One region of the Peptoniphilus olsenii genome, then DNA from elsewhere that is predicted to be linked to it. Evidence: predicted binding sites of a transcription regulator. Region 1 holds the regulator's gene; each other region holds the start of a gene.

Region 1 (11,029 bases):
TACCTATTCCTTCTTTTGCAGAAATTAATGGAATGTTTTCAGTATCTAGCCCAATAATATCTTCAATTTCAAGTTTAATTTCTTCAGGTCTGGCACTAGGAAGATCAATTTTATTTATTACGGGAATAAGCTCTAAATCCTGATCAATTGCCAAATATACATTTCCCAAAGTTTGAGCCTCAACACCTTGCGAGGCATCGACAACAACAATAGCCCCCTCGCAAGCTGCAAGAGAACGTGACACTTCATAGTTAAAGTCGACATGCCCAGGAGTATCTATTAAATTAAGTATATATTCTTTGCCATCTCTATCATCTTTATATATAAGTCTTATGGCTTTTAGTTTTATTGTAATTCCTCGCTCACGTTCAAGATCCATAGAATCCAAAACTTGTGCTTCCATTTCTCTTTTAGTAAGCATTCCAGTAGATTCTATTAGTCTATCTGCTAATGTAGATTTTCCGTGATCAATGTGGGCAATTATAGAAAAATTTCTAATATTTTCCTGATTGTTCAAATGTTACCTCCGTTAAATTGTATATAATAAGTAGTTCTTAAATTATTTTAGATTTTGCCTTTATTTGAAAAGGGAAGAATTCTAAAATAAGCTACAGACTTTATTCTGTCTTTTTCAATTGGACCAAAGTATCTTGAGTCCGTGCTCTTACCAGGTAGTCTATTATCTCCCATGACAAAATATTCATTAGGCCTTAATGTAAATTTCTCTACATCAGAGTGAGTTGTATCACTTGAAGTATAGTTTTCTTCCAATACCTCACCATTTAAAATGACTTTACCATCTTTAAACTCAATTGTATCTCCACCTTTGGCAACAACTCTTTTAATATAATTTCTATTGTCGTTTGGGGGGCTAATAACTACAATTTCACCGGTATTTATTTCAGTAAATCGTCTGTAAGAAAGACATATTAATTTGTCTTTTTCGTGTAGTGTGGGTTCCATTGATTGGCCATTTACTACAGCAATATTAAAAATAAAATTTCTTATGAATAATGCAATTAAAACTGCAATTAAAATTGTAAATAAAAAGGACAAACCTTCATTTTTTTTCAAATAATCATCTCCAATACTACATATTTTATCATAAATTGAAAAAAGATAGTACAGGTACACAATAATAGAGCTTAAAAAATTATACAGAAAGAATACAAAAAATTTATCAAATATATGAAAACGAATGCAAAAATTTAATTGATATGTGTTATTATATAATCATAATATAAAAAGGAGGATTTTTTATGAAAAAAACCAACAAAAAGTTTTTGTCATTGTTTTTGGCATTAATTTTAATGCTTAGTACTTTTCAGTCAGTTTTTGCTGTAAGCGACGAAATTGATTCAGTAGAAAAGTTACAGGCACTAGAACTTCTTGACAAAGACAATTCAGAAGAGACGTTAGACAAAAAGCTCAACAGAGCTGAAGGTCTGACAATGGTTTTGAAATCTCTAGGTTATTCTCAAGAGATTTCAGAAGATGAAGCAAATATTAAATTGAATCCATTTACAGATGTTGCTGACTGGTTTAAAGGGTATGCTGGACTTGGATTTGATTTAAATATTGCAAAAGGTAAGTCAGAAGATAAATATTATCCTAAAGAAAATTTAAGTAAGAGAGAATTTATATCTTTTATTTTGAGAGGTTTATCTTATGATAGTGTAAAATCTTATGTTGATGCAGAAAGTATTTCTAAAGAAATAGGACTTATTTCAAAAGATGATGATATCAATTCTAATATTACAAAAAGAGAAGCTGCACAATATATTATTAATTCTTTAAATCAAAAGATTAACGATAATACTGGCTATACTTTGGGAGAACTTTTAGTTAAAAAAGGTTCTATAACTGAAGAAAAAGCAAAAGAAATAGGTATAGTATTTGGAGAATTATCAGAAGAAGGAGTTCATATTTTATATTTCAATGACTTTCATGGAAATGTTGCAGAAGAAGTAACAGGCAAAAAGAGAAATATGGGCATGTCTAAAATGGTAGGCTATGTTAATGAATTTAAAGAAAAACATCCTAATACTATAGTTCTATCTGGTGGAGATAACTATCAAGGTACTAGTGATGCAAATCTTACTTTTGGAAAACCTGTAACTGCTATGATGAAAGGCATGGGCACAGTAGCATCTGCTGTGGGTAATCATGAATTTGATTGGGGAGCAGAAAGAATTGAAACTTGGGGTAAGGATGGTGATTTCACTTATCTAGCTTCAAATATATATGATAAAAATACCAATGAGCCAGTAAAGTGGGCAAAACCATATATGATTATTGAAAAAAATAGTATGAAAATTGGTTTAATTGGTCTTGCTCATCCCGAAACATCAACGCTTACGAAAGCAGAATACATTGAAGGATATGAATTTAAAGATCCAATTGAAAGTGCAAAATATTGGGTTCAGTATCTAACTTCTGGAAAAGCAGAAGAAGGAAAACCTGATGTTATAGTTGCATTAACTCATCTAGATTCTGATCAAAATAAAGATTCTAAAGAGATTACTGGCAATGCAGCTGAACTTGCAAAAAGTGTTCCAGGACTTAATGCAGTTTTATCAGCTCACTCACATAGAACAGTAAGTGGGGAAGTAAATGGCATTGATATCTTACAAGCGTATTGTTATGGTAGAGCCATTGGTGATTTAGAAATAAATATTGATGAAAACCAAAAAGTAGATGTAACTACAAAAATAGTAGAAGGAAGTAAAATCAAAAATAATATCTTAAAAGACACTGAAACTGAAAAATTCTATACTGATTTACAAGAAGAACTAAAACCTATCAAAGGTGAGTTACTTGGTGAAGCTAGTGAAGAGTTTACTCATGAAAGAAGTTCTAAAGGCTCTAATACACTTTTAGGATATTGGGCTTGTGAAGTTATGGCAGAAAAAACAAATGCTCAAGTCGCAATTCAAAATGGTGGAGGACTTAGAAGAACTCTTGAAAAAGGTCAAATAACAATGGGAGATTTATATGAAATTATGCCTTTTGACAATTATCTTGTGGTAATGGATTTAAAGGGTGCCGATTTGAAAAAAGCAATTGACCATGGTATAAATATGCCAAAGACTACAGATGGTGCTTTTAGTGGACTAATTGTAGAATATGACAAAAATCTTCTTTACGGAGAGCAAATTACTAAAATTACTCTACAAGATGGAACTCCTGTTGATATGAACAAAACTTATAGAGTTGTTGTCAATGACTTCATGTTTACAGGTGGCGATGGTTATGATTTTTCAAATGCAACAAATGTAGATGAAACTTATATCCCAATTAGAGATGTACTAGTAGAAAAAATTAAAAAAGAAAAAACTATTACACCTAAGCCAATAGATTATATAAAAGAAGTTTCAGAAGTTGCAAATATGCCAAAAGCTGCTTAACAAAAATATTCAATATAAAAAGATGCTGCAGATTTTATAATTTAGCAGCATCTTTTTATAATTAAGTTTAATAAATCAACTTTTAAACATTTATCAGCAGATAGATAAAAAACTTTTAAAAATACATAAATAAAACTGAAAAATATCAATTAAAAATATTATGCATAAATATTTAATTTTTAATTCTGTAAATGCTTATCATTGTTTTAAATAAATAATTAAATAAAAAAAGGAGAATTACATGAAGATAAAAAATTTATTATCATCGGTTATATTTCTATCATTATTACTTATGAATGTTTTTGCAAATAATTTATACAACGACAGTGAAATGCGTGCATATTATGATAATCAAATGAATCATCGAGATTATTTAGTATTAAAAGCAAAAGTTATCGAAGTCCAATATGATGATACTGATGAGTTGCGAGATGTTCCTCTAGAAGCTGACATAAGATATCAACATTTAAAAATAAAAATATTAAATGGTAATTATAAGAATGAAGAATTAATAATAAAACACACAATTGAGAGAATTATGCCAGGTAATTATATATTCAAACCTGGAGATAGACTTTTGCTCAGGGTTACAGAAAAAAATGCAAAAATAGATACAGTTAAGATTGAAGAAAAAGTAAGAGACACTCAAGTTATAATTATCACAATTTTATTTATAACTTTATTGATACTATTTGGAAAATTATCTGGTTTAAAAACTTTATTATCTTTGGTACTTACTCTTGGTTTAATATTTGGGGTGTATATTCCTCTTATTTTAAAAAGATTTAATCCATTGTTGACATCGGTTTTTATTTCAATTATTTCCGTTGTAGTTGCATTATTAATTATAATGGGCAAAAATTTAAAAACAAAAGTAGCAATCATTGGCACTATATGTGGAATTATTTGTTCAGCTATTTTATCGGTTATATTTGGAAAATTCACAAAACTTACTGGATTTACTAATGAAAGTGCTATTAGTTTATTTTATATACCTCATTTTCGAGATATGAATTTTCAAGGAATACTTTATGGAACAATTTTAATTGGAGCAGTGGGAGCAATTATGGATATAGCTACTTCTATTTCCACTTCTCTTTATGAACTCAAAAATATAAATAAGGATATTTCAAAAAAAGAATTGTTTAAATCTGGTATAAATATAGGAAAAGATATATTGGGCTCCATGTCAAATACTTTAATTCTTGCATATGTAGGAAGTACATTACACATGATAATACTTTTTATAGTTTATAAAATTCAAATTATAGAAATAATAAATCTAGATGAAGTTGCTTCTGAAATTGTACGTTCTGTTGCAGGTAGTATTGCTTTACTTTTGACTATACCATTTACTGTCATAGTTGGGGCTAATTTGTTTAGCAAAAAATAATTTTATATAAATTAAAATATTTTATAAAAATACAAGTGCATAATTTTGAAAATATATTTCAAATGTCAAAAAAGGTTGAAAAAATATATAGTAAACCCTTGACAAAAGTTATGGAAGGTCTTAATATATAAATATACTAGCACTCGGATAGAGTGAGTGCTAATAAAGGAGGAGATTATGGATACGCGAAAAATAAATATCTTAAATGCCATAATTGAAGCATATATTGATATGCCAACTCCTGTTGGTTCACGGACTTTATCCAAAGAATATAATTTGGGTGTCAGTTCAGCGACCATAAGAAATGAGATGGCAGATCTCGAAGATCTTGGTTTTTTAAATAAACCTCATCAATCTGCTGGCAGGATACCATCAAATAAGGCTTATAGATTTTATGTCAATGAACTATATAAAAATTTTGTTGCCTATGAAGATAAAAAATATTCTGAAAATATAAAAAACAGATTGTTGCATATTTCGAATGATTTAGAAGAATTTTACAAAAATACTGTTAATCTTTTAGCTGAAATAAGCAACTGCACATCTTACTTGGTAACTCCAGAAAGACCCGATACAACTATTAAAAGGCTAACTCTAGTAAAGTTAGATGAATATACTGCACTTTTAATATTGATTGGAAATAAGGGAATTGTTGAGAGACATTTTTTAGAAATATCTAATTTTGAAGATGAAGATTTTGAATATATTGAAAAAATCTTAAACCAAGAAATTTGTGGTATTGATTTTGAAAAGATTGAATCATTAAAAGTAACTTTGTCAATGGATATGGCAAAATATGGAAAATTTATTTCCGAAATAATAAAATTAGCAAGAAACTTCAACAAAAAAGTTTCTGCTATAGAGATTTATTATGATGGTCTCACAAATATTTTAAATTTTGATGAATATAAAGACCTGGATAGAGCAAGAGAGTTTATGGGTTTAATTGAAGACAGAGATTCTCTTATGGAAATTTTAAGTAACGATTTATCATCGAATAAGATAGAAGTGATAATAGGGGATGAGAACGAAGCTGAGCTTATGAAGAAGAATTCTATTATCAGAGCTCCCTTTAATTCATCTTATGGTGTTTTGGGAAGTTTAGGCATAATTGGTCCTGTAAGAATTGATTATCCAAAACTCTTAAAAATAATTAAAGTATTTAGCGATGGCGTGGCAAAGGGTCTTGTAGAAATGTAGAGGGGTGTTTAAATGGCAAGTGATGAAATAAAAAAAGATATTAAAGATGATAATCTTGATAATGAAAATATAGAAGAAAAAACCGAAACTAATGAAACAGAAGACAGTACTAAAACAGCTGAAAAAGAGAAAAATGAGAATACAAATGATAAAGAATATGATGAATTAAAAGATAAATTTATCAGACTTCAAGCAGATTTTACTAATTTCAAGAGAAGAACTGAAGAAGAAAAAAAGAATTATATAGAACTTGGAGTGAAAAAAGTAGTAAATAATTTACTACCTGTAATAGACAATTTTGAAAGAGCAATGGACTCTGTCGAGGAAAAGGATAAGACTTATGACGGTATTAAAATGATTAAAGATCAATTGACAGAAGTGCTTGCAAAAGAAGGAATCGTTGAGATGAAAGCATTAGGAGAAGAATTTGATCCAACTTATCATCACGCTGTTTTAACAGAAGATAGCGATGAATATGATTCTGGAGTAGTTATTGAAGTATTGCAAAAAGGTTATTTAATTGAAGATAAAACACTTAGACCGGCTATGGTTAAAGTGTCACAGTGATTAATTTAGGAGGAAAATTAATATGGGAAAAATTATAGGAATTGATTTAGGTACAACTAACTCTGCAGTGGCAGTTATGGAAGGTGGAGACGCCGTAATAATACCAAATATTGAAGGCAATAGAACAACTCCATCAGTAGTTGCATTTACTAAAGACGGTGAAAGACTTGTAGGTGAAACTGCAAAAAGACAAGCAATCACAAATCCTGATAGAACAATTCAGTCTATAAAAAGACATATGGGTAGTGATTACGAAATCAAAGTTGATTCAAAAACTTACACTCCACAAGATATTTCTGCGATGATTCTACAAAAATTGAAGTCTGATGCTGAATCATATCTAGGAGAAAAAATTACAGAAGCTGTTATAACTGTTCCAGCATACTTTACAGATGCTCAAAGACAAGCAACAAAAGATGCAGGAAGAATTGCAGGCCTTGATGTAAAAAGAATTGTAAATGAACCAACGGCTGCAGCTCTTGCTTATGGCGAAGATAAAGACAGCGGTTCACAAACTGTTATGGTTTATGACCTTGGTGGTGGAACATTTGATGTTTCTATTCTAGAACTTTCTGATGGAGTATTTGAAGTTCACTCAACTAGGGGTAATAATAAACTCGGTGGAGATGACTTTGACAATAAATTAATCGACTATATTGCTGAAGAATTTAAAAAAGAAAATGGTATTGATTTAAAAGCTGACAAAATGAGTTTACAAAGACTTAAAGAAGCAGCTGAAAAAGCTAAAAAAGAATTATCTTCAACAATGAGTACTAATATTAACTTGCCATTCATTACAGCAAGTCAATCTGGTCCACTACACTTAAATATGGATATATCACGTGCTAAATTTGATGAATTGACACAAGATTTAGTTAAGATGACTGAGGGACCTGTAAAAGATGCATTATCAGATGCAGGTCTTACTGCAAATGATATTGATAAAGTTCTTCTTGTTGGTGGTTCAACAAGAATACCTGCAGTACAAGAATGTATCAAAAAATTAACAGGAAAACAACCTCAAAAAGATATAAACCCTGATGAATGTGTAGCACTTGGTGCAGCTATTCAAGGTGGAGTTTTATCTGGTGATGTAAAAGATTTACTTTTACTTGATGTAACACCACTTTCTTTAGGAATTGAAACAATGGGTAATATCACAACAAGACTAATTGAAAGAAACACAACTATTCCTACTAAAAAGTCTCAAACTTTTACTACAGCAGCTGACAATCAAACTTCAGTTGAAATTCATGTTCTTCAAGGTGAAAGACAAATGGCAAAAGATAATGTTACTCTTGGTAGATTTACACTAGATGGTATTGCACCAGCAAGAAGAGGAGTTCCTCAAATCGAAGTAACATTTGATATTGACGCAAATGGTATAGTTAATGTAAGTGCAAAAGATTTAGGTACTGGAAAAGAACAACACATCACAATCACTTCTTCTACTAATTTAAATGAAGAAGAAATTGAAAAGAAAGTTAAAGAAGCAGAAATGTATGCAAAAGAAGATGAAAAGAAAAAAGATTTAATCGAAGCAAAAAATAATGCTGATTCTATCATCTATCAATCTGAAAACACTCTAAAAGATGTTGAAGGCAAAATTTCTGACGATGACAAGAATAAAATTGAATCTGCAATTGAAAACTTAAAAGCAGTTAAAGATTCAGAAGATGTCGAAGATATCAAAGCTAAAACTGAAGAACTAACACAAGCTTTCTACTCAATTTCTGAACAAATCTATAAAAATTCTCAAGAAGGACAAGCTACTGGAGAACAAACACAAGATGATGATGTAGTAGATGCGGATTATGAAGTTGTTGACGAGGACGAAGAATAATTTTAATTAAATAAAAAATGTTGCAGGGAGTTTTCCTTGCAATATTTTTTTGCACTTTATTTTTGTTCCTTTTTGTATTAAAATATAAGTTCGATTTGGGGTGAATAATGAGAAATTTTTATGAAATATTGGGTGTGGATAAAAATGCTCAAATAGATGAAATAAAAAAATCATATAAAAAACTAGCTAAAAAATATCATCCGGATCTTAATCCTGGTGATGAAGAAGCTGAAACTAAATTTAAAGAAATTTCTTATGCCTATGAAGTATTGTCTGATGATAAAAAAAGACAAATCTATGATGTATATGGCGAAGAAGGTTTAAATGGAAATGTGGGAGGCAGCCAAGGTTTTGGTGGATTTTCAGATATTTTCGATGATATATTTGATATTTTTGGCGGTTCTAGAGGTTCAAGATATGAATATAGAAACGCAAAAGACATGCCAAAAAAAGGGCCTGATAGCAGAGTAGAAATATCTTTAGATTTCTTTGAAGCAATATTTGGTACTGAAAAAGAAATATCGGTAAAAATTAATGAAGAATGCTCACATTGTCATGGTGAAAAAATGGAGCCAGGTACTTCTAAACATACCTGTGATAAATGTAATGGAACAGGAGAGATTCATATTGAACAGAATACACCATTTGGAAGATTCGTAAGAACATCTACCTGTGATAAATGTAATGGAACTGGCGAAATCATTGATGAACCTTGTAAAGTATGCCATGGACGAGGGAAGGTACAAAAAGTTAAAAAACTAAAAGTGCGTATTCCAGCAGGAGTAGATTCTGGAAATATTATTCCTCTAGTAGAACAAGGTTCGGTTGGTGAAAATGGCGGACCAAAGGGTGATATTTATGTATATATTAGAGTTAAATCTGATCCAGTGTTTAAAAGAGAAGGAAATGATATCTATTTAAATATACCAATCTCTTATCCTGATGCAGTTCTTGGAGCAAAAATAAAAGTACCTACACTAAAAAAGTTAGTGGATTATGATATACCTAAAGGTACTCAAGGTGGAACGGTATTTAAACTTAAAGGTGAAGGTGTACCTTTTGTAAATAGAGAAAATAAAAAGGGAGATCTTTATTTTCAAGTAAAAATAATTATACCTAAAGAGGTTACTGATGACCAAAGAGAACTTTTGGAGCAGCTTAGGGACAAAGAGCCAGAAGTTACTGAAAACAAAAAGTCATTTTTGGATAAATTAAAAGACCTGTTTGACTAATTAAAATAATCTAGAGTATGAGTTATAAACTTGTATTTTAGATTATTTTTTATTATTTGACATTTTTTAATTTTTTTATTGAACATCAGCAAAAATTTGTTATTAGTAGTTTTTTATTTTATTAAATTGTATTAAAATTTTTGTTAATATATAATGAAGACAGGTGATTAAATTGAAATACATTGAAATGGATATTAAAACAAAAATAAAAAATAGAAATGAAATTTTAGGTGTTTTGTATGATTTTGATATTTATACTATTGAAGAAATATCAGAAAATATAATTGATGAGTTAAATCAAGATGAGAGAGATTGGGACTTTATTGATTATCCAATTCTTGATGTTAAAGACGATGAATTAATTTTAAAAACATATCCGGAAAACTTATCGTCAGCAGAAGAAATTAAAACTGCGATTGAAAACAGAAATTTAGGTATTTGCACTACTTATGAAAAAGATGATGAGGACTGGGCAAATAATTGGAAAAAATATTATAAACCTTTAGAAATCGGCAAAAAATTAGCAATTGTGCCAATGTGGGAAGAATATGAGTCAAAAGACAATAGAATTGAAATAATTATAAATCCTGGAATGGCTTTTGGTACAGGAACACATGAGTCCACTTATATGTGTTTAGAAATGCTTGAAAAATATGTAAAAACAAAGGATGTTGTTTTTGATATTGGTTGTGGTTCTGGCATTCTTGCAATATCAGCTTTAAAGCTTGGTGCTGAGCACGCTTTGGCAGTAGATATTGATGATAAATGCATTGATGCAACTTTAGAAAATGCAAAGCTAAATGATTTATCTGAAAAAATTGATGTAAAAAAAGGCAATTTACTTGATGTTGTAAAAGGTGATGCCAATATAATTGTTTCAAATATTATAGCTGAAATCATAGTTGACGAGATAAAAAATCTCAAAAATCATTTAAATGACGGTGGCATATTTATTTGTTCTGGTATTATATCACAGAGAAGAGATATGGTAGTTGATGCACTTGAAGAAAGCGGATTTGATATAATTGATGAAAAATCAAAGAATAATTGGATTGCAATTGTAGGAAAATTAAATGTATAGATTTTTTGAAAATAGAAATTTTGAAGAAAATACCAATTTATCGGAAGATAATTTACACCATCTTAAAAATGTAATTAGAATCGAAGATGGAGAGGAATTTCAAGTAGTATTTAAAGATGGAATTTTTGCGTTTGAAATAGAAGATAATAAAATAATAAAAAAATATGAGATTAAAAACTCCAATGAGTCACCAATAAGACTTTCCCTTTTTTTTGGAATTTTAAAAGGGAATAAAAATGAAGATGTTTTAAAACATGCCACAGAAATAGGTGTCAGTGATTTTTATCCGGTTTCCATGGATAGGTC
Region 2 (11,029 bases), on a different contig from region 1:
TAAATGAAAGTTATATTAATAAAAGATGACAAAAATTTAGGTAAAAAAGGAAGCATAGTACAAGCTAAAACAGGATATGCACGTAATTTCTTGTTGCCAAGAGGCATTGCAATTGAAGCGACAGAAGAAAACATGAAGGCTTGGGAAGAAAATAAAAAAGAAGAAGAAAAAATAGAAAAAGAAAATAGACAAAAAGCTTTGGAGTTAAAGAAGAAGATAGAGGCAGAAACTTTAACGGTTATGGCAAAAGCTGGAGAAGGCGGCAGACTTTTTGGAGCTATTACTTCAATAGATATAGCAAAAGCTTTAAAACAAGAACACAAAATTGAAGTAGACAAGAAAAAAATAGAATTAGACGAAAATATAAAAGAAGCTGGAATCAAAAATATCAGTATAAAATTATATCCAGATGTTGTAGCTACTTTAAAATTAAATGTAAGACCACAATCATAATCTTAATAAATTATATTAGAAAGTTAAGTGATAATAATGGAAGATCTAAATCTCGCTGATAGCACAAATATGCATCTGCCACCTCATAACTTAGAGGCAGAACAATCTGCTCTTGGAGCCATGATGCTCTCCAAGGAAGCAATCACGAGTTCAATTGAATTAATAAAATTAAGTGATTTTTATCAAGATTCTCACAGAAAGATTTATGATGCTATTTTAAATATCTACAACAGAAATGAACCTGCCGATGTAATAACAATAGCAGAAGAACTTAAAAAAACCGAGTCCCTCGAAGAAGTAGGAGGTATAACTTATCTAGCAGAATTATCTTCCACTGTCACTGCAATTTCTAATATAAAATCTTATTGTAAAATAATAAAAGAAAAGGGTATACTTAGAGATTTAATTGGAGCGTCGGATAAAATAATTTCAGCAGCATATGCACCAGATGCAGAAGTAGATCCTCTAATAGAAACAGCCGAAAAATCTATCTTTGATATAACTCAGGACAATACACAAAACGGGCTTGTCAATATTCGTGAAATTGCTCTAGATTCTTTTACAGAACTAGAGAAAAAAGCACAAAATCCAAATGCACTAACAGGACTTACCACAGGATTTACTGATTTAGACCGCAAAATTTCGGGGCTGCAAAAATCTGACTTAATACTATTAGCAGCACGTCCCTCAATGGGTAAAACTGCACTCATGGTAAATATAGCAACTAATGCAGCACTCAGAGGAGAAGCATCAGTTGCAGTATTTTCACTTGAAATGAGTAAAAATCAATTATTTCAAAGAATAATATCTTCGACTGCTCATGTCGATTTACAAAAAGTTATAAGTGGGGATTTAAACGAAGATGAATGGACAAAAATAATCAATGCTATGCCAATAATATCCAATCTAAAAATGGAAATTGATGACACAGCAGGTATATCACCACTTGAATTAAAAGCTAAATGTCGAAGGATGAAAGTTGAAAAAGGGTTAGATTTAATAGTTATAGATTATTTGCAACTCATGCAAATGAGTTCAAAATCTGAGTCTAGACAACAAGAAATTTCTGCTATTTCACGAAGCTTAAAAGCAATCGCAAAGGAATTAAATGTACCTGTAATAGCATTGTCGCAGCTTTCACGTGCACCTGAACTAAGAACCGATCATAAACCAATACTATCTGACTTAAGAGAATCAGGAGCAATAGAGCAAGACGCTGATATTGTAATGTTTTTATTCAGAGATGAGTACTATACTAAAGAAGAAACCGAAAAGCCAAATATAGGTGAGGTAATAATAGCAAAACACAGAAATGGACCTACGGGAACTATAGAGTTGATGTTTAAAAAAGAATTTACCAAATTTTTAAATTTGCAATATGAATAATATGAAAGGGTGGATTTCCATCCTTTTTTTATTCTTATATCTAGTTAAAATTAGAATATGAGTAAATAATATAGCTAATATAAAATCTACTAAAAGAAAATAATATTAAATAGAAAATGATTATAAATTATTTATATCATTGACATATTTTTTATAGGAGAGTAAAATAAAAATAAATTGACATGAAGTCAAATAAAAGTGCTGAAGCATTATTTTTAATTTTTAATTTTTAAATTTTAATTTATACACATGGAGGTATATAATTTCTCAGAATGAGGAAGAGTATACTTTTTTTTATGCAATAATTAGGAGGTACATAATATGGGATGTTTTATAGTTCCTGCGACAGAAGCAGTGGTGACAACTGCAATAAAAAAAGCAGTTGAGAAAAAAGAAGATGGAGCAAAAGATATTGGAATTAAATTTTCTACAAAACTCGGTTGGTTAAATAAATTACTTTGGGGAGGTTCTGCGCTACTTGCTTTTGAGCATATATGGCATGGAGAAGTAGTTCCATTTTTTCCATTTTTGACTGCAGTTTCAAATGGAGAAACAAAAGAAATGTTAAAAGAAATGAGTAGTGTAGGTGTGCTTATGGCTGTCATTGTCACATTAGTATGGATACTCATGGTATTTATTTCAAATAGCATTGAAAATAGACAAATTGATTCTTCGATAAATAAGGAGAATGCCAGCATATGACCTTATTAACGACAGTCTTTGCCGCTGTAATATCTACAGCAATATGGTACAAAAGTGAGAAAAGAGATGAGATGAAAATATCCACACTTTGTTTTATGTATTGGGGAGCATCACTTATGTGGTTTATTGATGCTATTTTCGAATATATAGAACTTGGGGAAGAATTTTTCACACCCAATCCTTTAGATATGTTAAATGATTTTTATTTAGGACTTTCGGTAGTAGCGCTTGGACTTGTAATTTGGACAGTAATACTTCTTGTAAAAGATCCTAAAGGCGTAATTAGGAAAAAATTAATAAAATAAAAAAAGTAGTATGCCAAACTGATTCATTCGGCGTACTACTTTTTTGTTATTTATAATTAATTAACTATTTATAATCTTTTTTACATAAGTTTTGATATATCCCTTGCAAAAGATATTGGGTCTTCAATAGTGAGTCCTGCCATTAATCTTGCTTGGTTATATAATAGATTAGTGTAAGTTTTAAATAAGTCTTCGTCTTCTGATTTATATTTTTCTAATTTTTCAAAGGCTGGATGATTAGGATTTATTTCTAATACTTTTTCTGCTTTGAAGTTTTGATTTCCAGGCATATTTTTAAGTGTCTTTTCCATTTCTATTGAAATTTCACCACGACTAGACAAGTAGGATGCGTCATTTTTAAGGCTAGGATTTTCTCTTATTTCTACGACTTCATCTTTTAATATTTCTAACATGTCTTTTATTATTTCAGTGTCAGTTGCACTTTCTTCGCTATTATCAGTTGAAGTTTCGGAAATGGATTTAAACTTCTTGCCGTCGTATTCTCCAAGTACTTTTATCACAAATTCATCAATTGGGTCTGTAAACACTAAGACTTCATAATCTTTATCTATGAATGATTTTATTTGTGGTAGTTCGGTTACAGAATCTACTGAGCTTCCACTCACATAGTAAATATATTCTTGTTCTGGTTTTAATATTTCTACATATTCTCTAAGTGTTGTGCTTTCTCTTTTAGTTGATGGGAATATAAATAAGTCTTTTAATTTATCGGCATTTTGTCCGTAATTATCATATGCACCAGATTTTAGTAATACACCAAAATTCTTGAAGAACTCTTTATATTTTTGTCTGTCTTCTTTTAATAATCGAGTTAGTTTTTCTAAAACTTTCTTTTCTATGTTCTTCTTTATTAGTTCGAGTTCTCTAGTTTTTTGAAGCATTTCACGAGATATATTTAATGAAATATCTTCTGAATCGACAACTCCTTTTACAAAAGAAAGATATGGTGGTAGTAAATCTTCACAATTTTCCATTATAAGAACGCCATTTGAATATAATTCTAATCCTCTTTTATTTTCTATATTGAAAAAGTCATAAGGTCTTTTTGAAGGAATAAAAAGTATAGATTTAAAAGCTATCAATCCTTCTACATTTATATGCAAATGTGAAATTGGGTCATCGAATCCAAAATGTCTTTGTTTAAAAAATAAATTGTAGTCTTCATCAGTAAGCTCGTTTTTATTTTTTCTCCACATTGGAACAGTTGAGTTTAGTATATCGTCTTCTCTGTAAGTTTCAAATTTTGGATCTTCTGCAGTTGCATCTTCAGTTGGTCTTTGCTTTTCTACATTCATTTTAATTGGATATCTAATGTAGTTTGAATAATGTGAAACGAGGTCACGAATTCGATATTCTTCTAAAAATTCATCATATTCATAATCATCTGTATTTTCTCTTAAATATAATTTGATAGATGTACCGTGGCTTTCTTTTTCTGCATCTTCTATTGTATATCCACTAGCTCCTTTTGAAGTCCAAAGATGTGCAGAATCTTCTTTGTAAGATTTTGATAGAACTTCAATTTTATCTGCCACCATAAAGGCTGAATAAAAACCAACTCCAAATTGGCCTATGATTTCATACTCTTCAGATTTTTTGTTAGCTTTCTTAAATTCTTCTGAGCCGGATTTAGCAATTGTACCTAAATTGTCAATTAACTCGTCCTCTGCCATTCCAATTCCATTGTCTTCTATTGTCAAGGTTCTATCATCTTTATTAGGTATTATTCTTATATAATAATCGTCATGTTCAAATTTGATATCATCGTCATTTAATGCAATGTAATACATTTTATCCATGGAGTCACTTGCATTTGAAATTAACTCTCTAAGGAATATTTCTTTATTTGTATATATTGAATTTATCATTAAATCCATTAATCTTTCAGTTTGAGCATTAAATTTTTTAGTTTCCATTTAATCACCTTCCAAAATAATTAGCACTCAATCAATTAGATTGCTAATATTAATATATATCTTTTAAATCTATTAGTCAAATTTATTTTTGTTTTTTAAAAAGAAATTTAATATAGTTTGTTGATATTTGTAAATGTTTTCTATTTGTATAATATATTTTCGTTTAATATTGTATTTATAAAAGTCAAAAAGAGAGGCTTTAAATTCAAATTGAAACCTTTAAATTTAGAAATATACTAAATTTTATAAATCTATTTAGTTTTGTAACTTGTACTTATATTCATTTATTAATATATGTATTCTAGGTTGCATGTGTTTTCAATTTAAATATATTAGTGTATAATATTATTTAGAGTTATTGATAGGAGGTAGAAATGTACGCCGAAGTAGAAACTGGAAACAGGATAAAAATAATTACCGGCCATTTTGGCAGTGGAAAGACTGAATTTTCGATAAATTATGCTCTATATTTGCGTCAATTTTTTGATAAAGTGGCAGCTGTTGATTTAGATATTATTAACACATATTTTAGAATTAGAGAGCAGATGGATTTTCTTGCTGAAAAAGGGATAGAATCATTCTCTTCAAATATTCCCAGAGGCAATTCTTTGGATATACCTGCAATTGATCCTGCAATCCTAAAACCTTTGCAAAATGAAGACTATATGGCGGTCTTAGATGTTGGGGGTAACCCTAAAGGTTCTCTTTCCTTAGGGAGGTATAGGGAAATTTTAAGTAAAACTGGTTATGATCACTATTTTGTTATCAATAGAAATAGACCAGAAACCAAAGACTATAAATCTGTCAGGGAATTTATCGGACAAATGGAAGGTCATTCTCAAACAAAAATTACCGGAATTATCAATACAACTCATATGCTAAAAAATACTAGTGTAGACGATATTTTATATGGTGATGAGCTAGCTAGGGAAGTCTCAGAGAAATTAAATCTCCCATATGTTTATGCTGTCTGCCTTAGAGATATAGAAAAAGAGGTGAGGAGTAAAGACATAGGTGCAGAAATTTTTCCAATAGATTTGTATTTTAGAAAAGATTGGATGTTATAGGAGGTATAAAATGGCTAAAGGAAGAATTGAATTCGAAGAATCAAGATGTAAGGGTTGTGGACTATGTGTTACTGTATGTCCAAAAGATGTAATTGAAATCAATAAAGATGTTATAAATGTTAAGGGCTATTCTCCAGCTCATGCGGCAAGACCAGAAGATTGCATAGCTTGTCAAAATTGTGCAATTACTTGTCCAGACTCAGTTATATCAGTTTTTAAAATTTCTTAAGGGGTGTAAATATGGCAAAAGTACTTATGAAAGGTAACGAAGCAGTAGGGGCAGCAGCTATTGAAGCGGGCTGTAAACATTTTTTCGGTTATCCTATAACTCCTCAATCAGAAGTTCCAGAATATTTAGCAAGAGAACTACCTAAGGTTGACGGATGCTTCTTACAAGCGGAATCAGAAGTTGCTGCAATAAATATGCTTTATGGAGCAGCAGGTGCAGGTGCAAGAGTTATGACATCATCATCTTCACCGGGGGTTGCACTTATGCAAGAAGGTATATCATATATGGCTGGTGCAGAACTTCCTTGTGTAATAGTTAATATGATGAGAGGTGGACCAGGTCTTGGTTCAATTCAACCATCTCAAACAGATTATTTTCAATCTACTAGAGGAGGTGGAAATGGTGATTATAGAACAATAACACTTGCTCCATCTTCTGTTCAAGAATTAGTTGATTTGGTAATACTTGGTTTTGACCTTGCAGATAAATATAGAAATCCAGTTGTACTTATGAGTGATGGTGTATTGGGTCAAATGATGGAACCAGTTGATTTTTCATTAGCTAAAAAAGGTGCTATTCCGGTTAAAGATTGGGCAACAAATGGTAAAGGAAATCATCCTGGAGAAAGAAATATTATCAATTCAATTTATTTATCAGCGGAAGATTTAGAAGCACATAATAAAAAATTGATGGCAAAATATGCAGAAATTTGCGAAAATGAAGTTAGAGTTGAAGTGGAAAACATTGAAGATGCACAGTTAGTAATAAACGCTTATGGAACAACTGCAAGAATTGCAAAAACAGCAATTGAGTCTTTGAGAAAAGATGGATACAAAGTTGGTTTAATAAGACCAATCACTTGTTGGCCTTATCCATATGATGTATTTAAAGATATAAATCCAGATTGCAAAGATGTTCTTGTTTGTGAAATGAATCAAGGACAAATGACAGACGATGCTAAAATCGCAGTAGAAGGAAGACAAAAAATCCATTTCTTCGGCAGACAAGGTGGAGTTATACCAACAGTTGAAGAAATAAAAGATGCTGCACTTAAAATTTTAGGAGGTCTTAAATAATGGAAAATACTAATGAAAAAGTACTTTATAAATATTCAGAGGGCCTAACTAGACAAGAAACTCACTATTGTCCAGGCTGTACACATGGAGTTATCCACAAACTTGTAGCAGAATGTTTAGTGGAGTTAGGAGTTCTTGACGATACAATTGGAGTTGCACCAGTTGGTTGTTCTGTACTAGCATATAAATATTTTAATTGTGATATGCACGAAGCAGCTCATGGTAGAGCTCCTGCAGTGGCAACAGGAATTAAAAGAGTTCACCCGGATAAATTTGTTTTCACATATCAAGGAGATGGAGACTTAGCATCAATTGGAACAGCTGAAATAGTTCAAGCTGCTCACAGAGGAGAAAATATTTCAACTATTTTCGTAAATAATGCAATTTATGGTATGACTGGTGGACAAATGGCTCCAACAACTTTACTTGGACAAGTAACTACGACTTCTCCATATGGAAGAGATGAGGACTGGTCAGGGAAACCAATAAAAATGAGCGAATTACTTGCAACAATAGACGGAGCAAAATTTGTTGAAAGAGTATCTGTTGACTCTCCTGCAAATATTAGAAAAGCAAAAAAAGCAATCAAAGAATGTTTTGAACTTCAAATAAGCGGAAAAGGATTTGGAATAGTAGAAGTTTTATCAACATGTCCTACAAACTGGGGTCTACCTCCTGCAGATGCACTAGGATGGTTAAGAGATAATATGATTCCTTACTACCCACTTGGAAATTTAAGGAGGGATAAATAATGACTACTAGAAATATTATTGCCGCTGGATTTGGTGGACAAGGTATAATGGCTATGGGCCAATTAATAATTTATGCTGGTATGCTTGAAGGAAAACATGTATCATGGCTGCCTAGTTATGGTCCAGAAATGCGTGGAGGTTCAGCAAACTGTTCTATAGTAGTTTCATCTGATCCAGTTGGTTCACCTGTAATTTCACAAGCTACAGATGTAATCGTGATGAATGGACCTTCATTGGAAAAATTTGAACCAAATGTTGAACCGGGTGGAAATTTATTTATCAACTCATCACTATGTAATATTGAACCAAAAAGAGATGACATAAATATATTTACGATACCAGTCTCAGATTTGGCAAATGAAGTAGGTAATCCTAAAGTTGCTAACATGATTATGCTTGGAGCATTTTTGGCAGCTACAGAACTTGTAAAATTAGAATCAGTAGTAAAAGCATTTACGAAAGTTTATGGCGATTCGAAGAAAAAATTACTTCCAATTAATGAAAGAGCATTAGCCACTGGAATTGATGCTGTTAAAGCAGCAGGATGTGTAGGTGGAGTTTGTCATATAGAACTTGATAAAACAAATACTGAAGTTAAATCTGATTACTCAAGACAAAGACAAGCAAATATTGAACTTTCAGGCACAGATATTGGTAATATTGATTATCTCAAAAATATTAAAAAATATTCTGAAGAGGATGACGAAAAAATCTTTGCAAGTGAGATGTCTATAGTACAAGAAGCATTAAGCGTTGAAGAAGAATCTATCAAATATTATGATAAAGCAGCAGAAATGCTTGAAGGGGATATGGCAGCAGAAACATTTAAATCTCTTTCACATCAATCGGATGAACATGTATCCTATTTAGAGGGACTTAAAAATGTAATATCTGAAGATGAAAAAGTTTCACTTGGTGATAAAATAAAAGAAGCACTTACAACTAGAGAAGAATATGACTGGGGTAAGGTTGATCCTAATAAAGTAAGACTTGCTCTAAATGTGTTCTCTATTGGGATTGACATAAAAAATCAATCAATCAAATTTTATAAAAAAGCTGCTGAAAAATCTCAAATTGAAGAAGCAAAAAAATTATATGATGAATTAGCATTTTGGGAAGATTTCCAATTAGGACAACTAAGAGGACAATACGAAGTTTACAGAGACGAGTGGTGGGCTGACCAAATGTTCTCAAGATTATAATTTTATAAAATTTAAATAATTATAGATGCATGGTTTTATAAATATAAGACCGTGCATTTTTTCATATTTTAACTGATACTAGTATTTTTTTAAAAGTAGACTTATCATACCTCGATTAAAAAAATTTAATCGTTCTTGACCTTTAGGCAGGTGATGTTTTTAATATTATTTTTAATTTACTTTATAAATTGTAAAGTAAATTCTAGTAAAAAAGAATTTTATTTTAAACAGATTTTAACGAAATTGCCATCTCTAGTTTATTGGAAATTGAATTGATAGAGTTTGTAACTAGTACTGAGTCTATAAAAATTTCTATATTAGATAATTTGATTATAAATTATTTAATATGAAAAACTTCTACAGTATAGTAAACAATGGGTATAAAAAGTATTAGATTAAGCTTTTATAAGCTTTTATTATATTGGGAACTATTTTAAAACTTAGATTATTTTTGCGTAGATCCCATAAACTCGCCATTAATTGAAAATATATCTGTTTTTTTGCTATACTAATATAAGGCTAGTGATGAAAGGAGTTAATTGACTTGATAGAATTTAAAAATGTGAGTAAAGTCTATCCTGGAAATCAGGTTGCGGCTAAAGATATAAATTTAAAGTTCAAAGATGGAGAATTTATATGTTTTATTGGAGCAAGTGGTTCGGGAAAGACTACATGTATGAGAATGATAAATAGAATGAACGATATAAGTTCTGGAGAAATCTTAATTAATGGTGTCAATATTAAAGATATGGATCCAGTTGACCTTCGTAGACAGATAGGTTATGTCATCCAACAAATTGGACTTTTACCACATATGTCTGTATACGACAATATTGTTCTTGTGCCTAGACTTTTAAAATGGGACGAAGATAAGCTGAGACCGATTGCAGAAAATCTTATAAAAAAAGTAGATTTACCTGTTTCTTACTTAGATAAATACCCATCTGAGTTGTCAGGTGGACAACAGCAGAGAATTGGAGTAATAAGGGCATTGGCAGCCGATCAAGATATTATTTTAATGGATGAGCCATTTGGAGCATTAGACCCAATAACAAGAGATGCACTGCAAAAGCTTGTTAAAAGACTTCAACGTGAAATGGGTAAAACTATAGTATTTGTTTCGCATGACATGGACGAAGCTCTAAACCTTGCAGATAGAATTGTAATTATGGGCAAAGGTGAAGTGGTACAATTTGATACCCCAGAAAATATTTTGAAAAATCCTGCCAATGATTATGTTAAAGGTATGCTTGGTGAGGAAAAATTAAATGAAGCAAAGACTTCCTATGAAACAGTAGATAAGATTATGCTCAAAAATCCAGTTTCACTCACAAGCGACAGATCAACTTATGATGCACTTGCAATGATGAGAAAGAAAAGAGTAGACACTATATTTGTCGTAGATAAAGATAATCATCTGTTGGGACAAGTTGGAATGTTTGACATTCAAAAATATGGTAAGAATATTAAATCTTTAGATGAAGTATTGATAAAAGCATATGCAATTGAAGAAGATACTATCGTCATGAATGCTATTAGGGATATTTATAATTTGGACACGAAAAATCTGCCAGTAGTAGATAGAGAAAATCACTTAGTAGGACTTGTGACACGTGCCACAGTTGTAGATACAATTTATACTAACTTGTGGGGTACTGATGGAGATATAGAGGAAGAAGAAGTCTTTGAACAAGATAATTTATCTGAACTTATGCATCAAGCCTCAGGTGAAGTTTCATCAAAAATAGGAAAAAATAAATCTGATTATAAAAAGTCAGGTGAGAAAAATGATTGATTTTTTGGTTCAAAATAATGCTGAACTTTTGCAAAAATGTTTTGAACATTTATATATTTCAGCAATATCACTAATACTGGGTATAGTAGTTGCAGTGCCAGTGGGAATACTTTTAACGAGATCAA
Region 3 (11,029 bases), on a different contig from region 1:
TGCAAATCTAAGTCTCCAATTATTCAAAAATATAACCTCCAAAATATTGTTACAAAATCGTAAATTTTGTTACTTTTTTGTAACCTCTTTTAATCTTTATTGAGTATAATTTAAATAAAATATTTTGTCAAGTTTTTTGTAACTTATTCGTAACTAATTACACAATTGTAATATTTCTGTCATATTACTGTTTAATTGGAGTAATTTTTTTGTTTTAAGTTGACATTAATTTTTGCCTTTTATCATGTTAAATTGAACCAATTTAAATATTTTAAAATTTAGTATTTAGACATTACAATATCTATTGTTCTGTATTAAATTTTTTATTGTTTGATTTATATCATTGATTAGTATCAAACTATTTAATGATAGTATGTTATCTAGATTTTTATAAATACATTGTATGAATTTTGATTTATATAATAAATCTTTTGATATCTTTTAAGGAAGAAAAAGTATTAAGAATATAAAAATTGATATAAAGAAAGCCTTTAAAACTATCATTCCGAGTAGAAAACCCGAAGGGTTTGAAAGTCGCCGTGTACTCGAAGAGTGAGGAATCTGCCTGTACAGTAGCCGCTCTGTATGAATAATTAAAAAATCTTTTTAATAAATATTTTTTAACCACAAATTTACTATTCTATTTCGAAGGAAGAAAAGTGGGCATTCCGCTTTCGCTGCGAGGCCTCCTTTCCTTCGAGCTTCCAACCAAACCCCCACGCCTTTTTTAGAAAAAGTTTTTACCTCTTTAGTTTTTCTTTTTGCTATAATTGGTCGTTGTTTGGGTGCTTGAATACTTTTTTATTTAAAACTCTGCAGATACTCTCCATCACATGCAGATCCTTCGACTACAGAAATCTTGACAGATTTCTTTCGCTCAGGATGACATGGATGGGGAAAAATTCTCTCCACAACATGCAAAACTCTTTATGCGTTCGCAATGCTTTTTAGTCGAGACGACACTATAAGGAGATTTCATTTAATATTTACTATTGTCATTAGAGTACGCAAAAGAAAATTCTAACGAATTTTCTGGAATCGAGGAATCTACCTCTTAAGGAGTAGTTATGTAAGAACTAATAAAAGATTTTTCTTATTCTTTTACCTTTCTTTTATATTATCATGAACTGTAACAATTTTATTTTCTTTCCTATCTTCTACGCTTCTACTCTCTTTAACCAAAATAAAAGATGGTATTAAAATTAAAGTTAACAATATTATTCTACTAATATGCTTTTTCATAAAATCTCTTTCAATTGTAATTATATACTACAATTAAAACTGAACCCTCTAAATCACCAACTATAATATATGAATCTAATGTTTAACACTATATACTTTAAAACTTTTAATTGATAACGTTTCTATAAAAGGTTTAATTTATATGTTTTCATTTGTCAAATTAATAGTGAAATTAAAAAACACCATATCTAAATATTACCAAGTAATAATTAGAGAGGTGTCTTTATATAGATTATTTTATCTTATCTATAAAATTCTTAGTAATTTTTGCGGTAAATCCCCAAATAATTTTGTCTTCATATTGATAAAACAATGTTTCTTCTTGTCCACTTTTAAATTTATAATTTTTGCCATTAGGTATCAAATCATAAGGAAAATCTGCTGCTCTCTCATATGCCAATCTATTGAGATATGCTTTTGGTTTGTTTTCAAAAAAGAAATCTAATGGCACCAAGAAAGCCTCATCCACCTCATCTTTAGATGGTTTTATTTTATCAAAATCCTTTTTTATTTCTCCTATAAAAGAATAAATAATTGCAGAATATGGATTTATCAAATAATCGGATTCGCTATATATTTCAATCTCATTCTTTTTTAATAAAAGTTCTTCACATGTCTCACGAATAGCTGCTTCTCTAGGGCTCTCGCCCACTTCTATCCGCCCTCCAGGAAATGATATTTCCCCAGGCTGATTTCTAAGACTAATTGCTCTTTTTTCATATAATAGATGAGTTTTACCATCTACTTTTATAAGCGGAATGAAAACTGAAAATTTATGTGCTACATCTATTGGTTTTGGTTCTGTTTTTTTGAGTCTTCGCTTTATTTTATGAAGATCAAATTCCATTTAAAATCTCCCTCGTGAGTTCTTCAACTGTATATACTTTAAATCTGTCTATATCTTTTTTATTTGCCTCATGCTCTAAGAGTTTATATAATAAATCATCATAATTAAATGTTTCAGAGAGCTTTAATTCTTTGGCAATTTTAGGTACATATTCTTCTATTACTGCTCTCATTATTTTAGATTCTATGCCTTTTGTTCTATATTTTATTATTTTATAGATATATTTTACCGTCTCTTCAACATCTATTGGCATTATATAGTAATCATCACCACGTAACCCTTTAACTGTTTTAAAAGCATCGAAATATCCTATTTTAATCAACTCTTCTGATCTTTCTGGTGAAAAATCAAGAGTTTTGCCCAATGCTTTGTTGGGTTCTATGACATATTTTGCTTTCGAAAAATCTTCACCTTTTTCATTGTGCAGTCTTATAACTACAATATCTAAATCTCTGCCATCAAACATTTCAATGGGAGCTTTAGATGCAAAACATCCATCTAAATAGAATTTGCCATGCAGTGGTTTCAATTTAAAGGCCGGCAAATAACAAGATGCTATTACATAATCTTTTAGTTGTCCTTGTTTTATATCATCTGTAAAAAGTTTTTCAGCTTTGAAGTCTGTCAAATTAAAAGTACACACTCCAAAGTCAATTGATGAAGCTCTTATTTTATCTTCATCTATATACCTATCCACCAATTGGAAAAGTGGAGATGGCGACTTAACAATTTCGGGGACTTTTATATCCAGCCTTGTGAGTTTGTCTTTGATTTTACTGAACATATCAGCATTTTCTGCATCTCGCAGTTCAGTTTCAAAATTTTTCATTTCCATATTGCGCCAAGCTTTGAAGCACTCATATACATCACCTTGAGCAAACATGGCTCCATTAAATGCGCCTATGCTTGTTCCCACTATAGCTTCAAACTCAAAACCCATTTCCACAAGAGCTAAATATGCTCCTACTTGATAAGCACCTTTGGATCCACCACCTTCAAGCACTAATCCATATCCCATTGCTTTCACTCCCCTTTATTTATGTACGGGGCATAGCCCCAAAAATTATTTTAATTCAGATGTACAGTTTGGACATCTTGTAGCATCAACTGGAATTGATGTTTTACAGAAAGGACAAACTTTTTCTGTAGGATCTGCAATTTCTTCTTTTTTAAATTTACCTTGTAATTTATTTAGTTGTTTAATCATGATAAATATAACTAAAGCAATAATTAGAAAATCAATAATATTTTGAATAAAAATACCATATTGAACAGTAGCAGAACCAACTGTAACAGATAATTCTTCAAAACCTTTACCACCAATAATAATACCGATAAGTGGCATTAGGATATTATCTACAAGAGATGCAACAATTTTACCAAAAGCACCACCTATGATTACCCCAACCGCCATATCCATTACATTTCCACGAGCAATGAATTCTTTAAATTCACTCATAAATTTTTTCATAAGCTTCCTCCGTCAGTCAATTTGTTTCAACAACACATCGTTCTTTCTAATAAGTTCAAGGGCATAGTCGTCTACTCTGTAGGCTTCTTTGTAATAGATCGCAGAAATTCCTGCTTGTATGAGTGCCTTAGTGCAATTTAAACAAGGAAAATGAGTAACATAAGCTCTACATCCTTTAACAGATATACCTTCCTTTGCACAATATAAAAGAGCATTCATTTCTGCGTGAATAGTAGCAATACAATGACCATCTCTAATAGTGTGTCCAACATCACAACAATGAGGATTACCTGTAACTGATCCATTATAACCAGTAGAAACAATTCTATTATCCCTATTTACTAGAACACAACCAACAAAAGCTCTGTCACAAGTAGATCTTGTGGCAACCATCTCTGTAATTTCCATAAAATATTCATCCCAAGATTTTCTCATTTTGCCTCCTTTGCAAGCTTATCAACGAGTTCATTATAGCGAACACCACTATGTGCGGCAACTTTAATAAACTCAACTTCCAATTTATCTTTGACATTATCATAAAACTTTTTATAAGCCTTGGTATCATCTTTATTGGTTTTCCAATAACCAAGTGCCCAAGATCTTATCCCCTCATAATCATAATGAAGATAAATTTTTCGTATATCAAGTTTAATGGCCTCTTCCATGGCTCGCATAGCACCTTTGATTTCGCCAGATACATTTCTCATTTCAGAGTTTTTGAAAAATCTTTTCGAGAAAGAATATTCAGCGCCCTTGCCATACATATATACCCCATAGGAATGGCTCTTATCAGAATTTCTATAAGAACCGTCAACATATACAATTAATTCATCATCAAGAGCCGCTTTAACTTGTTGTTTCTCCTCTTGCGAAATAAAATTTTTAGCATCTTCCAAGTTGGAAAACTTTTTGTAACTCGCACCCTTATATCCATGTACCTGAGCTTTGCAATCGTCCCAAGTATTATAAATACCAGGATTCTTACCCACTCTTACAGCATAATAATTCATTTAACACCTCTATCCAATATCAATTTGTCAATAACACTTACATATTATATAATACATTCATAAAGTAGTCTAAATTTTTTGGAGGTATTATGAATAGAGAACAATTTGAAAGAATGAAAAATGGCAAAGGTTTCGTAGCTGCTCTTGATCAATCAGGAGGCTCTACACCTAAAGCACTTAAAAACTATGGCGTAGATGAAACTGAATATTCAAATGATGAAGAGATGTTTAATTTAGTTCATGAAATGAGAAAGAGAATAATAACTGACAAATCTTTTACATCAGATAGAATATTAGCAGCAATACTTTTTAAAGTTACAATGAACTCAAAAGTTGATGGCAAATATACAGCTGATTACCTATGGGAAGAAAAAGGCGTTGTTCCAATATTAAAAATTGATGAAGGACTAGACAAATTAAAAGATGGCGTACAATTAATGAAGCCTTTTAAACACATAGATGAACTTTTAGAAAATGCCAAAGAAAGAAATATCTTTGGAACAAAAATGCGTTCAGTAATAAAAGAACTTAACGAAGAATCTATCGGAAAAGTTGTAAAACAACAATTTGATTATGCAAAGATGATTTCTGCTAAAGGTTTCGTACCAATTATAGAACCTGAGGTAGATATTCACGCTAAAGACAAAAAAGAGATTGAAGAAGTGTTGAAAGAATATTTAATCAAAGAACTTAAAAATTTAGACAAAGACACTTATGTAATGTTCAAACTAACTCTACCTGAAGAGCCAAATCTATATCATGAATTATTAGACTTTGAGCAAACAGTTAGAATTGTAGCACTATCAGGTGGTTACTCTAGAAACGATGCAAACAAAAAATTGGTGCAAAATGAAGATGTAATAGCGTCTTATTCAAGAGCACTTACAGAAGGACTAAACGTAAATCAAACAGAAGAAGAATTTACAAATATGTTAGATGACTCTATAGAAAAAAATTATATAGCATCAGTAGAAAAATAATCAAAAAAGGGGATACAGAAAAACTGTATCTCCTTCTACTTTTTAACTTCCCTTTGCAAAACCTAACTAGGTCCATAAATTTTATACCCAAAAAACCCATTATTAAAATAATTATTAAATATAAAATTTTATTATATATTATAACTTTTCAATCTTATACTAAATCTTTTTTATTAAATAAATCAACATAAATATACTTACAAAGGCTAAAGCGTGGCCAAATAATATATAATAAATATCTGCTTTTATCATTTCCAAGATGAAGTATGAACAACAGAGTAGGAACAAAACATAAAAAACTAATATAAGTATAAATAAGAAGTATAACCTTTATAAAAGTAATATTTAAATCTATTTCAAAAAAATATATCCCCAACCTACTGTCAAAAAATAATGAAACCATGAATTAGAATTCTATAAAATATATTGGAATTTGAAGGATATTGCCGCATAATCAAATTCAAAAACTTTTGCACCTATTCCACCACCAGTAAATTAAATGAAAATAATGTTAATGATTTATATAAATTAATTAATATTTATCTGTTTAAAAGATTATTAAACAAAATTCAATTGCATAATTCATACAATAAAATTTGGAACTCATCTTAAACCACTGGCAATATAAAGTTCCAAATTTTATTATTTATTTAATTTTAGTGTGAAACAATATACTGTATATATTGTAAAAAAGTCTATTCATTTTTATTTTTTACCATTAACTCACTATTCCTATATTTCATAATTTCTTTAGCTCTTTTTACTGCATCTGTCTTTTTATCATGAAGTGAGTCGGCTCTTTTAGCTCCTTTAGAGATTACACGCCATTTTTCCTTATCTTTTACATATTCTACTATTACATCTGCGTCCTGAAGTTTAGCTGACGAATTTTTACTCTTTTTGTGTTTTGTCACATCTTCTTTTTTAGCATCGGATTTTTCTTTATTAGATGCGTCTTTGTGCCATTCTTTAGCTTGTGAAATAGAAATCGGAATAGCTTTTCTTTCTTCGTATCCATCTTTTAACATAGCATTTAAAATATCAATAGCTTTTATTCTTACTGTTTCGTCCAAGTTTTTCATGGAATCAGGATAATCTTTTTTTGTATAAGGCATATTTTCCTCCTAAAAATCATCTTTTAACTTTCTTAAATCAATGAACTCCTCTAAATCTTTTGCTCTCATGAAAGGATTTATTTGTTTTTCCTTGCCAATAGTTGTTGGCAATGTAATTTTTTCCTTATCTCTTAATTCTTTTATCCTATTATATTCTTCTAGTACCGCAGGGCTTTGTCTATATGCTTTCGTAAATTCAAGATTTGCCAAAGAATATTCATGTGCTGGATAAACCAAAATATTATCATCTAGTTCACTAAATTTCTTTAAAGTATTAAATGCTGACTCATAATCCCCAGTAAATACTCTGCCACAACCTGCCAAAAATAGTGCATCACCGCAAAATAGTTTATCATCTATAAGATAAGACACGTGATGCATTGTGTGCCCAGGAGTGTCAAATACTTTAAAGGATTTACCTAAAATCTCAAAAACTGAACCTTCTTTTACTGTTTCGCTATTGAACTTTTCTGTTTCAGAAGGACCATATACATATACATCGCCATATTCTTCTTTAATCTCCTCTACTCCGCCAACATGGTCTGCATGTTCGTGAGTTAAGAGTATTGCGGCAGGTTTAGTTTTTAAAAACTCTATCACCGGTTTAGCTTCGCCAGGATCTACTACAATATATTCTCCACTAATTTCTATTATCCAAATATAATTATCTGAAAATGATTTAACTGCGTTTATGTTCATTAAATCCCTCCTTTTTATATTTCTACACTCTATTAAAATTTTCAAACAATATTTTTAAAAATTTACCTGGAGATAAATTACAAATTGATTTTTAATCAGCATTAATTTAATTTTAAACAAGTTTTAGTAATTAGAATAAAATTTGTATTCTCGTACAAATTTCTAATCTATAAAAAAAGCATTGTTACAAAATACAAATTTTATAACAATGCTTAATTTATTGTTTAATTTTTAGTTATTACATCATTCCCATGCCTGGGTTCATAGGCATTTGAGGTTCTTCTTTTTCTTTGATGTTTGCAACTGCTGCTTCTGTTGTCAGTACCATTGCTGCAACTGAAGCTGCATTTTGAAGAGCTGATCTTGTAACTTTAGTAGGGTCTACGATACCTGCTTCTTTCATGTTTACATATTCACCTTTAGAAGCATCAAAACCAACACCTGATTCTTTGCCCTTTACTTTTTCCACAATTACTGAACCTTCAAGACCAGCATTTTCTGCTATTTGTCTTAGTGGTTCTTCTAGAGCTTTTAGAATAATATTAGCACCAGTTTTTTCGTCGCTTTCAAGTTCTTCTACAACTTCTTCTACAAATTTAACAGTGTCAACAAGTACAGTTCCACCACCTGCAACTATACCTTCTTCTACTGCTGCTCTTGTAGCTGCAAGTGCATCTTCTATTCTAAGTTTTCTTTCTTTAAGTTCAACTTCTGTAGCTGCACCAACTTGAATTACAGCAACTCCACCTGAAAGTTTTGCAAGTCTTTCTTGTAATTTTTCTGTGTCAAATTCAGAATCACTTTCTTCAATTTGATTTTTGATGTGGTTGATTCTATTTTGAAGTTCAGATTTATCTCCAGAACCATCAACTATAACAGTAAGTTCTTTTTCAACTCTAACTTTAGATGCAGAGCCTAACACTTCAACAGTAGCATCTTTAAGATCTTCACCTAAATCAGAAGACACAACTTTACCGCCAGTTAAGATTGCAATATCTTGAAGCATTTCTTTTCTTCTATCGCCATAACCAGGTGCTTTAACTCCAACTACATTAAGTGTTCCTCTTAATGAGTTAACAACTAAAGTTGCAAGAGCCTCTCCTTCAATATCTTCTGCAATGATAAGAAGTGGTCTTGATTGTTGTAGTACTTCTTCTAGTAGTGGAAGAATATCTTGAATATTTGTAATTTTTTTATCTGTAATTAGAATATATGGGTTTTCAAGTTCTGCAACCATTTTATCAGTGTCAGTTACCATATATGGAGATAAATAACCTCTGTCGAATTGCATACCTTCGACAACTTCTAGGCTTGTTCCCATAGATTTACTTTCTTCAACAGTGATTACTCCATCATTACCTACTTTTTGCATTGCATCAGAAATAAGATCTCCAACATTTTCATCTGCTGCAGAGATAGATGCAACTTGAGCAATTGCCTCTTTAGAAGAAACTTCAGTAGAAAAGTTTTTAATTTCTTCAACAGTTTTATCTACAGCTTTTTTAATTCCCTTTTGTAAAACCATTGGATTTGCACCAGCTGCAAGATTTCTCATACCTTCACGAATAATAGCTTGTGCTAAAAGTGTTGCAGTAGTAGTACCATCACCAGCAACATCATTTGTTTTAGTAGCCACTTCTTTTAGAAGTTGAGCTCCCATGTTTTCAAATTTATCTTCACATTCAATTTCTCTTGCAATAGTAACACCATCATTTGTGATAAGTGGTGCACCATACTCTTTATCTAAAATAACATTTCTGCCCTTAGGTCCAAGTGTAACCTTAACAGTATCAGCAAGTTTGTTAATTCCGTTGATAATTCCTTTTCTTGCATCAGCTGAGAATTTAATTTCTTTTGCCATTTTATCCTCTCCCTTTATTATTCAATAACAGCTAAAATATCTTGGAACTTGATAATTGTATATTCTTCTTTTTCAACTTCAATATCAGTTCCAGCATATTTAGAAAATACAACCTTGTCTCCGACTTTTACAAGCCCTTTCATATCTTCATCTGTATCTAATTTATTACCTGTAGCAATTACCTCAGCAATATTTGGTTCTTCTTTCGCTGAAGAAGGAAGAACAATACCTGAAGCAGTTGTCTCTTCTTTTTCTATTTTTTTGATAACTAATTTATCATCTAATGGTCTAAGTTTCATATAAATAAACCTCCTATAAAAAATTTAGCACTCAATTAGCTCTTCTGCTAATATTTATAATAATACATAACTTTTAAATTTTCAAGTATTTAGAAAATATATTTTGTCAAAATTAGATAAAATATTTGAATAACTTTTGATTAATTATCAAATTAAAAACAAATTTGATAATTATTATAACTATTTAAAATTAGTAGTATATAATTAAGTAGAATAATTATATCAATTATCAAATAGCATAAATTAGCCATTGCAACTAGATGTTTACAATTTGAATACCTAGAGTATATAGAATGCAACCACAATATTTAATAAAATAAAATCACAAGGAGGCGAGAAAAATGATTTTTGCAGATAAATTAATCAATCTTAGAAAGAAAAATAATTGGTCGCAGGAAGAATTAGCAGAAAAGATGAATGTAACCAGACAATCAGTTTCAAAATGGGAAGGAGCTCAATCAGTCCCAGATTTAGAAAAAATAATTAAACTATCGCAAATATTTGGAGTGAGTTTAGATTATTTATTAAAAGAAGAAATTGAAGACGAGGAGTACTTCGACTACGAAGAAGAAACAAGAGTCCGCAAATTTACTCTAGAAGAAATGCACGAATATGTAAAAATACGATTTGAAAACTCCAAAAATGTAGCAACAGGAGTTTATTTATCAATAATATCATCAGTACCATTATTGTTGCTACTTGCAATTAGTGAATCCAAATATTTCCCATTAACAGATAATATGGCCACATCATTTGGTTTAATACTATTGATAATATTTATATCGATATCCGTTGCCTTATTTATCACAAGTTCAAATAAAGAGAAAAAATATGAATTTATGGAAACAGAAATATTCGATACCGCATATGGAGTGGACGATTTAACAAGAGAAATGCAAAACGAATACAAAGATTACAATAATAAACAAAATATAATAGGAGTTGTATTATGTATACTTGCGGTCATTCCAATATTTGTAACAATAATAACAGAAACTATTCCCGACTATATAATATTAATAATGGTGGCAACAACATTAATCATAGTTGGAACAGGAGTTTATATACTAGTCAAAAACTCCATAGTATCAGAAACCTATGATCGAATATTACAAGAAAATGACTATACAATAGACAAAAAAGAAAACCCATCAGTAGCAGGAAAAATCTCTACAATATATTGGTTAATATCCGTAGCAATATATTTAGGATATAGCTTTACGACAAATAATTGGGATAAAAGTTGGATAATAATAACAATACTTGCAGTACTATATCCAGCATTGATGGCCTTAATAAATATAGTAGAAGATAAAAATAAATAAAAATATGTGAAGTGACCAGAAAAATTTGGTCACTTTTTATATTTTTTTTTAAATAAAGTGATTTTATAAGAATAATTATAGAGAATGATTATTTTTATAATTTTAGTATGCACTCATGTAAGAGGAGCGACCATACAGTAGAGATAATACCTGATGCATTAACAAATTTCAATCCACGAT

Evidence for each region. Region 1 encodes HrcA, which represses chaperone genes, less so after heat shock. Its sites were predicted from a motif close to ATTAGCACTCNATANTATNGAGTGCTAAT; they were not measured.
Region 2: htpG (molecular chaperone HtpG) is a predicted target of HrcA. The motif match lies at 4,803-4,831, and genes of this name have one in related genera.
Region 3: ABID14_RS06230 (co-chaperone GroES) is a predicted target of HrcA. The motif match lies at 9,548-9,576, and genes of this name have one in related genera.

The regions. Positions count from the first base shown of each region.
Region 1 is NZ_JBEPMA010000004.1:21,019-32,047, forward strand. Features, by position in the region: gene lepA (translation elongation factor 4) at 1-517, opposite strand, end outside; gene lepB (signal peptidase I) at 565-1,074, opposite strand; gene ABID14_RS04465 (5'-nucleotidase C-terminal domain-containing protein) at 1,260-3,407, shown strand; gene ABID14_RS04470 (YibE/F family protein) at 3,649-4,800, shown strand; gene hrcA (heat-inducible transcriptional repressor HrcA) at 4,978-6,000, shown strand; gene grpE (nucleotide exchange factor GrpE) at 6,013-6,567, shown strand; gene dnaK (molecular chaperone DnaK) at 6,590-8,410, shown strand; gene dnaJ (molecular chaperone DnaJ) at 8,518-9,642, shown strand; gene prmA (50S ribosomal protein L11 methyltransferase) at 9,806-10,723, shown strand; gene ABID14_RS04500 (RsmE family RNA methyltransferase) at 10,716-11,029, shown strand, end outside.
Region 2 is NZ_JBEPMA010000003.1:132,929-143,957, forward strand. Features, by position in the region: gene ABID14_RS03920 (DHH family phosphoesterase) at 1-3, shown strand, start outside; gene rplI (50S ribosomal protein L9) at 4-453, shown strand; gene dnaB (replicative DNA helicase) at 490-1,839, shown strand; gene ABID14_RS03935 (hypothetical protein) at 2,161-2,541, shown strand; gene ABID14_RS03940 (hypothetical protein) at 2,538-2,846, shown strand; gene htpG (molecular chaperone HtpG) at 2,927-4,783, opposite strand; gene ABID14_RS03950 (ATP-binding protein) at 5,158-5,850, shown strand; gene ABID14_RS03955 (4Fe-4S binding protein) at 5,861-6,079, shown strand; gene ABID14_RS03960 (3-methyl-2-oxobutanoate dehydrogenase subunit VorB) at 6,091-7,155, shown strand; gene ABID14_RS03965 (thiamine pyrophosphate-dependent enzyme) at 7,155-7,907, shown strand; gene ABID14_RS03970 (2-oxoacid:acceptor oxidoreductase family protein) at 7,907-9,109, shown strand; gene ABID14_RS03975 (ABC transporter ATP-binding protein) at 9,654-10,904, shown strand; gene ABID14_RS03980 (ABC transporter permease) at 10,897-11,029, shown strand, end outside.
Region 3 is NZ_JBEPMA010000006.1:68,828-79,856, forward strand. Features, by position in the region: gene ABID14_RS06175 (resuscitation-promoting factor) at 1-27, opposite strand, end outside; gene ABID14_RS06180 (hypothetical protein) at 1,102-1,242, opposite strand; gene ABID14_RS06185 (NUDIX hydrolase) at 1,475-2,089, opposite strand; gene ABID14_RS06190 (patatin-like phospholipase family protein) at 2,079-3,107, opposite strand; gene mscL (large conductance mechanosensitive channel protein MscL) at 3,153-3,560, opposite strand; gene ABID14_RS06200 (deoxycytidylate deaminase) at 3,573-3,995, opposite strand; gene ABID14_RS06205 (ribonuclease H1 domain-containing protein) at 3,992-4,570, opposite strand; gene ABID14_RS06210 (fructose bisphosphate aldolase) at 4,660-5,550, shown strand; gene ABID14_RS06215 (DUF2188 domain-containing protein) at 6,246-6,665, opposite strand; gene gloB (hydroxyacylglutathione hydrolase) at 6,675-7,364, opposite strand; gene groL (chaperonin GroEL) at 7,603-9,225, opposite strand; gene ABID14_RS06230 (co-chaperone GroES) at 9,243-9,524, opposite strand; gene ABID14_RS06235 (helix-turn-helix domain-containing protein) at 9,866-10,849, shown strand.